Mesorhizobium shangrilense: one gene and its partners. The protein of the gene in region 1 interacts with the protein of each later gene in a pairwise test. Links are inferred from orthologs where the notes say so. Each region holds a gene or a part of one and is shown on either strand. Other genes may lie near its edges.

What was found. The genes of interacting proteins can lie anywhere in the genome.
Region 2: the proteins of rpe (region 1) and dnaN interact in binary tests that used the Escherichia coli proteins (3 or more experiments, as listed by UniProt). The link is inferred for Mesorhizobium shangrilense from one-to-one orthologs.
Region 3: the proteins of rpe (region 1) and eno interact in binary tests that used the Escherichia coli proteins (3 or more experiments, as listed by UniProt). The link is inferred for Mesorhizobium shangrilense from one-to-one orthologs.

What each region holds. Positions count from the first base shown.
Region 1 is NZ_JAQGPN010000001.1:104,641-107,443, reverse strand. What follows is about bases 5-2,740. They hold rpe (ribulose-phosphate 3-epimerase), read left to right. Parts: upstream 5-900; coding sequence 901-1,581; downstream 1,582-2,740. Other genes in these bases: gph (phosphoglycolate phosphatase), read left to right, coding at 2,151-2,740; PD284_RS00490 (thioredoxin family protein), read left to right, coding at 1,597-2,154; modA (molybdate ABC transporter substrate-binding protein), read right to left, coding at 5-602. Outside these bases: more of modA, read right to left, coding at 1-4; more of gph, read left to right, coding at 2,741-2,803. UniProt on the Escherichia coli protein: Catalyzes the reversible epimerization of D-ribulose 5-phosphate to D-xylulose 5-phosphate.
Region 2 is NZ_JAQGPN010000001.1:891-3,740, forward strand. It holds dnaN (DNA polymerase III subunit beta), read left to right. Parts: upstream 1-791; coding sequence 792-1,910; downstream 1,911-2,850. Other genes in the region: dnaA (chromosomal replication initiator protein DnaA), read left to right, coding at 1-553; recF (DNA replication/repair protein RecF), read left to right, coding at 1,955-2,850. UniProt on the Escherichia coli protein: Confers DNA tethering and processivity to DNA polymerases and other proteins. Acts as a clamp, forming a ring around DNA (a reaction catalyzed by the clamp-loading complex) which diffuses in an ATP-independent manner freely and bidirectionally along dsDNA.
Region 3 is NZ_JAQGPN010000001.1:2,904,222-2,907,038, forward strand. It holds eno (phosphopyruvate hydratase), read left to right. Parts: upstream 1-680; coding sequence 681-1,955; downstream 1,956-2,817. Other genes in the region: PD284_RS14015 (hypothetical protein), read left to right, coding at 1-24; PD284_RS14020 (PRC-barrel domain-containing protein), read left to right, coding at 132-494; PD284_RS14030 (FtsB family cell division protein), read left to right, coding at 2,230-2,556; pdhA (pyruvate dehydrogenase (acetyl-transferring) E1 component subunit alpha), read left to right, coding at 2,742-2,817. UniProt on the Escherichia coli protein: Catalyzes the reversible conversion of 2-phosphoglycerate (2-PG) into phosphoenolpyruvate (PEP). It is essential for the degradation of carbohydrates via glycolysis.

The DNA of each region.
Region 1 (2,803 bases):
TCGGGGAAGGTGCCGACAACCTTGACCTTCTTCTCGGCGGCGGCGTCGGTCTTGTAGACGATGCCGAGCGGGGCTTCGCCGGTCGCCACCAGCGCGAGTGCGGCACGCACGTTCTCAGCCTGTGCGACCTTGCCCTCGACGGAGGACCAGACGCCCAGCTTTTCAAGCGCGGCCTTGCCGTACTTGCCGGCCGGGACATAATCGACGTTGGCCATTGCCAGTCGGCCGTCGCCCACAAGACCTGCGAGGTCGAAATTGGCGGCAATGGTGGTGGAGGCGGCCGAATCCGCAGGCGCGACGAGCACGATGCTGTTGCCGAGCAGTTTTGTCTCGGTTTCTTTCTTCGTCAGGTTCTTCTCGGAAAGATACGCCATCCAGTCGAGGTCCGCGGACATGAAGACGTCGGCCGGCGCGCCCTGTTCGATCTGCTTGGCCAGGGCCGAACTTGCAGCGTAGGAGATGGTCGCCTTCTCGCCGACCTCGGCCGCGCAGGCCTCGTTGACGGCGTCGAGCGCGTTCTTGAGGCTCGCGGCGGCGAAGACGGTGACGTTCTCCTCGGCAAGCGCCGCGGGCGTCAGCGCCGTCATTGCGGCAACCGACATCCCCGCCACTCCGAGCGCCATCCTGATCGTTGAACGCATGATACCTCCCCCTTCGACCAATCGATATATTCAGATGGATATAACACCAACGAACTGAACCGCGTCAACAGGCGTATGTGCTGCCATAGAGTAGCAAGCGCCTAGGGCGCCGCGTTGTGTTTAAGCGAATCGTTCGCATGCGCGATGCTGCTATCAGGGGCGCGACACTCGGCCGTCCCCCGCCAAGGTGTAACTTTCCGTCCGCGGCCATTGCGGCTATAGAGCCCTCGTTCCAAGCCGCGCCCGACATGGAGACGTCATGAGCCGCAGCATCCTTATCGCCCCGTCCATACTGTCGGCGGACTACTCGCGGCTCGGAGAGGAGGTCGAGGCCATCGACGCGGCCGGCGCCGACTGGATCCATCTCGACGTCATGGACGGCCATTTCGTGCCGAACATCAGCTTCGGCGCGCCGATCATCAAGGCGCTGCGCGATCGCACCAAGAAGCTGTTCGACTGTCACCTGATGATCGCGCCGGTGGACCGCTACCTGGACGCCTTCATCGACGCCGGCTGCGACCAGATCACCGTTCATGCCGAGGCAGGGCCGCATCTCGACCGCTCCCTCCAGGCGATCAAGTCCGCCGGCCGGATGGCCGGCGTCTCGCTCAATCCGTCGACGCACGAAAGCGCGATCGAATACGTGCTCGACCGGGTCGACACCGTGCTCGTCATGACCGTCAATCCCGGCTTCGGCGGCCAGGCCTTCATCCCCGCCACGCTGGACAAGATCCGCCGCATCAGGACTATGATAGGCGATCGCCCGATCCGCATCGAGGTCGACGGTGGCGTGGGCGTCGAGACGGCGCCGCTTGCGGCCGCTGCCGGGGCCGACGTCTTCGTCGCCGGTGCGGCCGTCTTCAAGGGCGGCAACCTGGAGTCCTACCGGCAGAACATCGCGGCGATCCGCGGCGCGGCCGAGCGCGCCATCGCCGCCTAGCAAAAGGAGGCGACCATGCCGACGGCAGCACCTGTTTGCGATTTCGGATGGAAGGCGGTCGATTTCGTGCTTGCGGGCGTGGACGGCCAGTCGCGCTCCATCCTCGGCGAGGCGGGGCCGAACGGCCTCGTCGTCGCCTTCATCTGCAACCACTGCCCCTATGTGAAGGCGGTGATCGGCCGGATGGCGCGGGACGCCGCCGACCTGCGGGCGATCGGGGTCGGTTTCGTGGCGATCAATTCGAACGACGCGGGCGCCTATCCCGAAGATTCCTTCGAGAACATGAAGCTGTTCGCCGAGAGGCACAAGCTGGGCTTCCCCTACCTCCATGACGAGAGCCAGGACGCGGCCCGCGCCTACGGAGCTGCCTGCACGCCGGACTTCTTCGGCTTCAACGGCAAGCTGGAGCTGCAGTATCGTGGCCGTCTCGACGCCTCCCGCAAGGAGGAAGCTGCGTCGGATCTCAAGCGCGACCTCTACGAGGCGATGCGACAGGTCGCGGAAACCGGCGAAGGTCCGCGCGAGCAGGTCGTCGCCATCGGCTGTTCCATCAAGTGGCGCGACGCGGCATGAACGACTCTGCCCCCGTGGCGCGGCGCTGGCCGCAGGCGGTGCTGCTCGACCTCGACGGCACGCTGGTCGATTCCGCGCCAGATATCCAGGCGGCGACCAACCAGCTGCTGGCCCGCCATGCGCTCGGGCCGCTGATGCTCGACGAGGTCAAGTCGATGGTCGGGCAGGGGGTGAAGGTTCTGGTCGAACGCGCCTTCCGCGCCTGCGGCAGGCCGCTGGAAGGCGAGGCGCTGGAGAATGAGCATATCGCCATGCTCGACATCTACGGCAATCACCTGACCGAATTCACGGTGCTGATGCCATCCGCCGCAGAGACGCTCGAGGGACTCCACGGCGACGGGGTCCGCCTGGCGGTGGCGACCAACAAGCCGCAGCGCGCCGCCGAGGCCATCCTCGATCACTTCGCCCTGTTCCCCTATCTCGGCTCAGTTGTCGGCGGCGATGCCGGTGTCGCCAAGAAACCGGCGCCCGACATTCTGCTCGCCGCGCTCGACCGCCTCGGCGTCGAGCCCTGGAATGCGCTGATGGTGGGCGACAGCATGGCCGACGTCGCTTCCGCGCGGGCCGCGGGTGTCGCGGTTGTTATCGTGCGCGGCGGCTACACGACCGTGCCGGTCGAGGAGCTCGGCGCGGACCTGCTCCTGGACTC
Region 2 (2,850 bases), 100 kb from region 1 along the record:
GCTCGAGATGGCGGCGCCGGACTATTCGATGCGCCTTGCCATGCTGAAGCAGAGGCTGGCGAGCGCCAAGGCCGATGACCAGTCGATGTCGATCGGCGAGGACATCCTCCATCACATCGCGCAGACCATAACCGGCAGCGGACGGGAGCTCGAAGGGGCGTTCAACCAGTTGCTCTTCCGGCAGTCCTTCGAGCCGCAGATCACCATCGACCGTATCGACGAGATCCTAGGCCACATCTACCGCGCCGGCGAGCCCAAGCGCGTCCGCATTGAAGACATCCAGCGCATCGTGGCGCGCCACTACAACGTCTCCAAGACCGAGCTTCTGTCGAACAGGCGCACGCGCACCATCGTCAAGCCGCGCCAGATCGCCATGTATCTTTCGAAGGTGATGACGCCACGCTCGCTTCCGGAAATTGGCCGGCGTTTCGGCGGGAGGGATCACACCACGGTGCTCCACGCGGTCCGCAAGATCGAGGACCTGTCCGGAGGCGACAACACGCTAGCTCAGGAGCTGGAACTCCTGCGCAGGCTGATCAACGAGCAGGCCTAGCAGCCAGCCGTGCGCATCGACCAGCAAGCTGGCTGGAGCTAGGCCGGGGATAGATGCGGCGGACCGCCCGCCCCCGGCGGGTGTTATCCCCAGGCCGCCCGCGGCGCGATGCAAATCAGCGCCGCGGGCTTGCGTTTCCTGAGCATTTCCTGTCAGTCTCTGCCGGAATTCAACTGCTTTAAGCCGTTTGCGGCTGTCCGATAGGGACAGGCGCTGGCGATCGAACCCGAGCCTTGTCATGCGTGTTGTCCTCGAACGCTCCAACCTCCTGAAGTCCCTAAGCCACGTTCATCGTGTCGTGGAGCGGCGCAACACGATCCCGATCCTGTCGAACGTCCTCCTCAACGCCGCGGGCGCCAGCCTGGACCTGAAGGCGACCGACCTCGACCTCGAGATCACCGAGGCGATCGCCGCAGTGGTGGAACAGGCAGGCGCGACGACCGTCCCTGCGCATCTGCTCTACGACATCGTGCGCAAGCTCCCCGACGGTGCGGAGGTGATGCTGAAGACCGACGACGACGGTAACTCGATGACTGTCATCTCCGGCCGGTCGAGCTTCCGTCTGCAGTGCCTGCCGCAGTCCGACTTCCCGGAACTGACCGCCGGCTCGCTCTCCCACACCTTCCGCCTGGAATCGGCCTCGCTCAAGGCGTTGATCGACAAGACCCAGTTCGCGATCTCGACGGAGGAGACGCGCTACTACCTCAACGGCATCTACCTGCACACGCTGGAGATCGGCGGCCAGCTGAAGCTGCGGGCCGTGGCGACCGATGGCCACCGCCTGGCGCGTGCGGAGATCGAGGCGCCTGCAGGCTCCGAGGGAATGCCGGGCGTCATTATCCCCCGCAAGACGGTCAGCGAGTTGCAGAAGCTGGTCGACGACCCGGACGTCGTGGTGACGGTCGAGCTTTCCGACACCAAGATCCGCCTCACCATCGGCAGCGTGGTGCTGACGTCCAAGCTCATTGACGGCACTTTCCCGGACTACCAGCGCGTCATTCCGACCGGAAACGACAAGCAGCTGATCCTCGACCGGCAGACCTTTGCCCAGGCCGTGGACCGCGTGTCCACGATCTCTTCGGAGCGCGGGCGTGCGGTGAAGCTGACCATCGGCAACGGTCAGGTGACGCTTGCCGTGAACAATCCGGATTCCGGCAGCGCCACCGAAGAGCTGGCCGCCGACTACTCGTCAGATCCGCTCGAAATCGGCTTCAACGCGCGCTACCTGCTCGACGTGGCCGCCCAGCTTTCCGGCAGCGAGGCCAAGTTCATGTTGGCCGACGCCGGATCGCCGACGCTGATCCACGACACCGCGGACGAGCGCGCGCTCTATGTGCTGATGCCGATGCGGGTGTAGCGCGCCGTATCCGGCGCATGCCCAGCAGCACATCGGCCAGCCTCATGGACCCGCAACCTTATCTGAGCCGGCTGCAGCTCACCGACTTCCGCAACTACGCCCATCTGGCCGTCACGCTGCGTCCGGGGCCGGTCGTGCTGACCGGCGAGAACGGCGCCGGCAAGACCAATCTTCTCGAGGCAGTCTCCTTCCTGACGCCCGGCCGCGGCCTGCGCCGCGCCACCCTCGAGGAGATCGCCCGTGAGGGCGGCGGACCGGGATTTGCCGTCCACGCACGTCTGGAAGGGCCGTTCGGCGACTGCGAGATCGGCACCGGAACGGCTGGAAACGCCGCCGGCGAAGGCGGACGCAAGGTGCGCATCAACGGTGCGACGGCCCGATCGGCGGACGAATTGCTGGAATGGCTGCGGGTGGTGTGGCTGACGCCGGCCATGGACGCGCTCTTCGTCGGGCCGGCAGGCGACCGCCGCCGCTTCCTCGACCGGCTGGTGCTGGCGGTCGATCCGCTCCACGGGCAGCGCGCACTCGACTACGAGAAAGCCATGCGCGGGCGCAACCGCCTGCTCGCCGAAGAGCAGCGGGACGGCGCATGGCTCGACGCGATCGAGCTGCAGATGGCGGAGACCGGTGTCGCCATAGCCGCCGCGCGCGCCGAGATGGTGCGCCTGCTTGCCGCGATGATCGCCAAGCTGCCCGACGACGGACCCTTCCCGCATGCCGACATCGAACTGGCCGGCACGCTGGAAGCGGAAATCGGCTCTCTGCCGGCGGTTGAGCTGGAAGAGCGGTTCCGCGAGGCGCTGGGGCGCGGGCGGGAACGCGACCGCGCAGCCGGACGAACGCTGGAAGGCCCGCACCGCTCGGACATACTGGTGCGCCATCGGCCGAAGGACATGCCGGCCGCGCTCTGCTCGACAGGCGAGCAGAAGGCCCTCCTCGT
Region 3 (2,817 bases), 2.8 Mb from region 1 along the record:
TTCGTTCCGCCCCGGGGCTACTGAGCGGCGCATCCAATAATGGCGGCAGTATTCACGGCGACGAAACCGGAACTTTTCCCGAGGGCTCGTCATTGTGCTCACATCGAAATGAAACTCCAAGGAGCGCCACCATGACCACCCATTCCGGGCACACAGCCGCCATTCCAGCAACGAAGGTGATCGGGACGGCGGTCTACAACACGGCCGGCCAGAACATCGGTACGATCGAGGACGTCATGCTCGACAAGCTGTCCAACGGCATCATGTTTGCCGTCATAGGCTTCGGCGGCTTTCTGGGAATTGGCGAAAAGTTCCACGCCATTCCCTGGTCCGCGCTGGACTATCAGGCCAACACGGGCGGCTACGTCGTTCCCTTCTCCAAGGAACAGCTGCAGGCGGCTCCGGCCTACTCGGTTGCCGAATTGACCGGCAATGACGGCCAGGAAGCTCGCGACGCTTCCTACGCGTATTTCAAGATCGAACCCTATTGGTAATGACCACATACCGGTTCTGACCCCATAGCGAGGTGCGGCGGACGCGGCCGGGCGATTACCCGGCCGCTTCTTTGTGCGCATCCGTCGGCGTGATTCACCGCGAATTCCTTCGGTGTGCATTGAGTTTTGGCGTGCTTCAGTTAAGAGGAGCGCGTTTTTCACACGGTTTTTTCCGGAGGGCTCAATATGACCGCCATTGTCGACATCGTCGGCCGCGAAATTCTGGACAGCCGTGGAAACCCGACGGTTGAAGTCGACGTGGTGCTGGAAGACGGCTCGATGGGCCGCGCGGCGGTGCCGTCCGGCGCCTCGACGGGCGCCCACGAGGCAGTCGAGCTGCGCGACGGCGGCAAGCGCTACCTCGGCAAGGGTGTCCAGAAGGCCGTAGATGCAGTCAACGGCGAGATTTTTGAGGCGATCGGCGGCATGGAGGCCGAGGGCCAGCTCCATATCGACCAGACCATGATCGATCTCGACGGCACGCCGAACAAGAGCCGGCTCGGCGCCAACGCCATCCTGGGCGTGTCGCTCGCGGTCGCCAAGGCAGCTGCCGAGGCCTCCGGCCTGCCGCTCTACCGCTATGTCGGCGGCCCGAACGCCCGCGTGCTGCCGGTGCCGATGATGAACATCATCAATGGCGGCGCCCACGCCGACAATCCCATCGACTTCCAGGAATTCATGATCATGCCGGTGGGTGCCCCGTCGCTGCGCGACGCCGTGCGTTGGGGATCGGAGATCTTTCACACGCTGAAGAAGGGCCTGAAGGACGCCGGCCACAACACGAATGTGGGTGACGAGGGCGGCTTCGCGCCCAACCTGAAGAGCGCGCAGGCCGCGCTCGACTTCGTCATGGCTTCGATCGAGAAGGCCGGCTTCAAGCCGGGCGAGGAAATCGCTCTTGCGCTCGATTGCGCCGCGACCGAGTTCTTCAAGGACGGAGCCTACGTCTACGAAGGCGAGAAGAAGACGCGTGACCCGAAGGCGCAGGCCAAGTATCTCGCCAAGCTGGCGGCTGACTATCCGATCATCTCGATCGAGGACGGCATGGCCGAGGACGATTGGGACGGCTGGAAGTACCTGACCGATCTCTGCGGCGACAAGGTGCAGCTCGTCGGCGACGACCTCTTCGTCACCAATTCGGCACGCCTGCGCGACGGCATCAAGATGGGCGTCGCCAATTCGATTCTCGTCAAGGTGAACCAGATCGGCTCGCTGTCGGAGACGCTCGACGCGGTCGAGACCGCTCACAAGGCGCGCTACACGGCGGTGATGTCCCATCGCTCGGGCGAGACCGAGGACTCCACCATCGCCGACCTCGCGGTCGCCACGAACTGCGGACAGATTAAGACCGGCTCGCTGGCCCGCTCCGACCGGCTGGCGAAATACAACCAGCTCATCCGCATCGAGGAAGAGCTGGGCAAGCAGGCGAAGTACGCCGGCGCTTCCATCCTTAGGGCGTGATCGCGTCAGTCCGTGGGATTGCCCGCGGACGCTCTGCGCTCACCAACTTCACGTCATCAAGCGGCCCGCTCCCTCATGGGGGCGGGCTCTTTTCTTTCGTGCGTAGCGCGCCCACCGCTGCACCGGTTGGAGCAAGTGGCGACTGGGTCCAAAAGGCACAGCCCGCGCCAAGCGCATAAAAGAAAGCGGCGGGCCCACCCCAGGGCCGCCTGTCCGTAACTGTCCATTAAGCATGTCCGGGCGACAAGGGAGGTTCCCGCATGGATATTCGGCGATGTGGACACGTCATCACAAGAACAGAAATACCGGCCGTCTGATCCTGCCGACAGTGTGCGCCGCGTTTCTCGCCTATTTCGGCTATCACACCTATAATGGCGAATACGGCATCAATTCGAAGCACCAGCTCGAGCAACGCCGCACAGAGTTGACCGCTCGGCTCGAGAAGTTGCACGACGAACGGATCCATATCGAGCGTCGCGCGAACCTGCTGAGGGACGGCAACCTAGAGAAGGACATGCTCGACGAGTACGCGCGGCGGGCGCTCAGCATGTCGAAGCCCGACGAGGTCGTCATCATGCTCGACGAGGCTTTTGTCAATTAACCGAAAGTTGGTTAAGCACCAAGAAGTTTAATCATTCTAACGAGTTAAAAGCATGACAGCCATGCGTTTTTCGGCATGGCCGACGACCGCTTTGCGTGTTAGCCTTTCCTAAATTCAAAGGGGAGGCAGCCTTGCTGGAACTCCCTTTTGCTCTCCGGGACGAGACGCACGATAGGGAGTGTAGAATGGCGACTGCCGCTCGAAAAGCGCCGGCGAAAGCCAAGTCTGACAGATCACCAGCGGCGCCGACAGCGCCAAAAC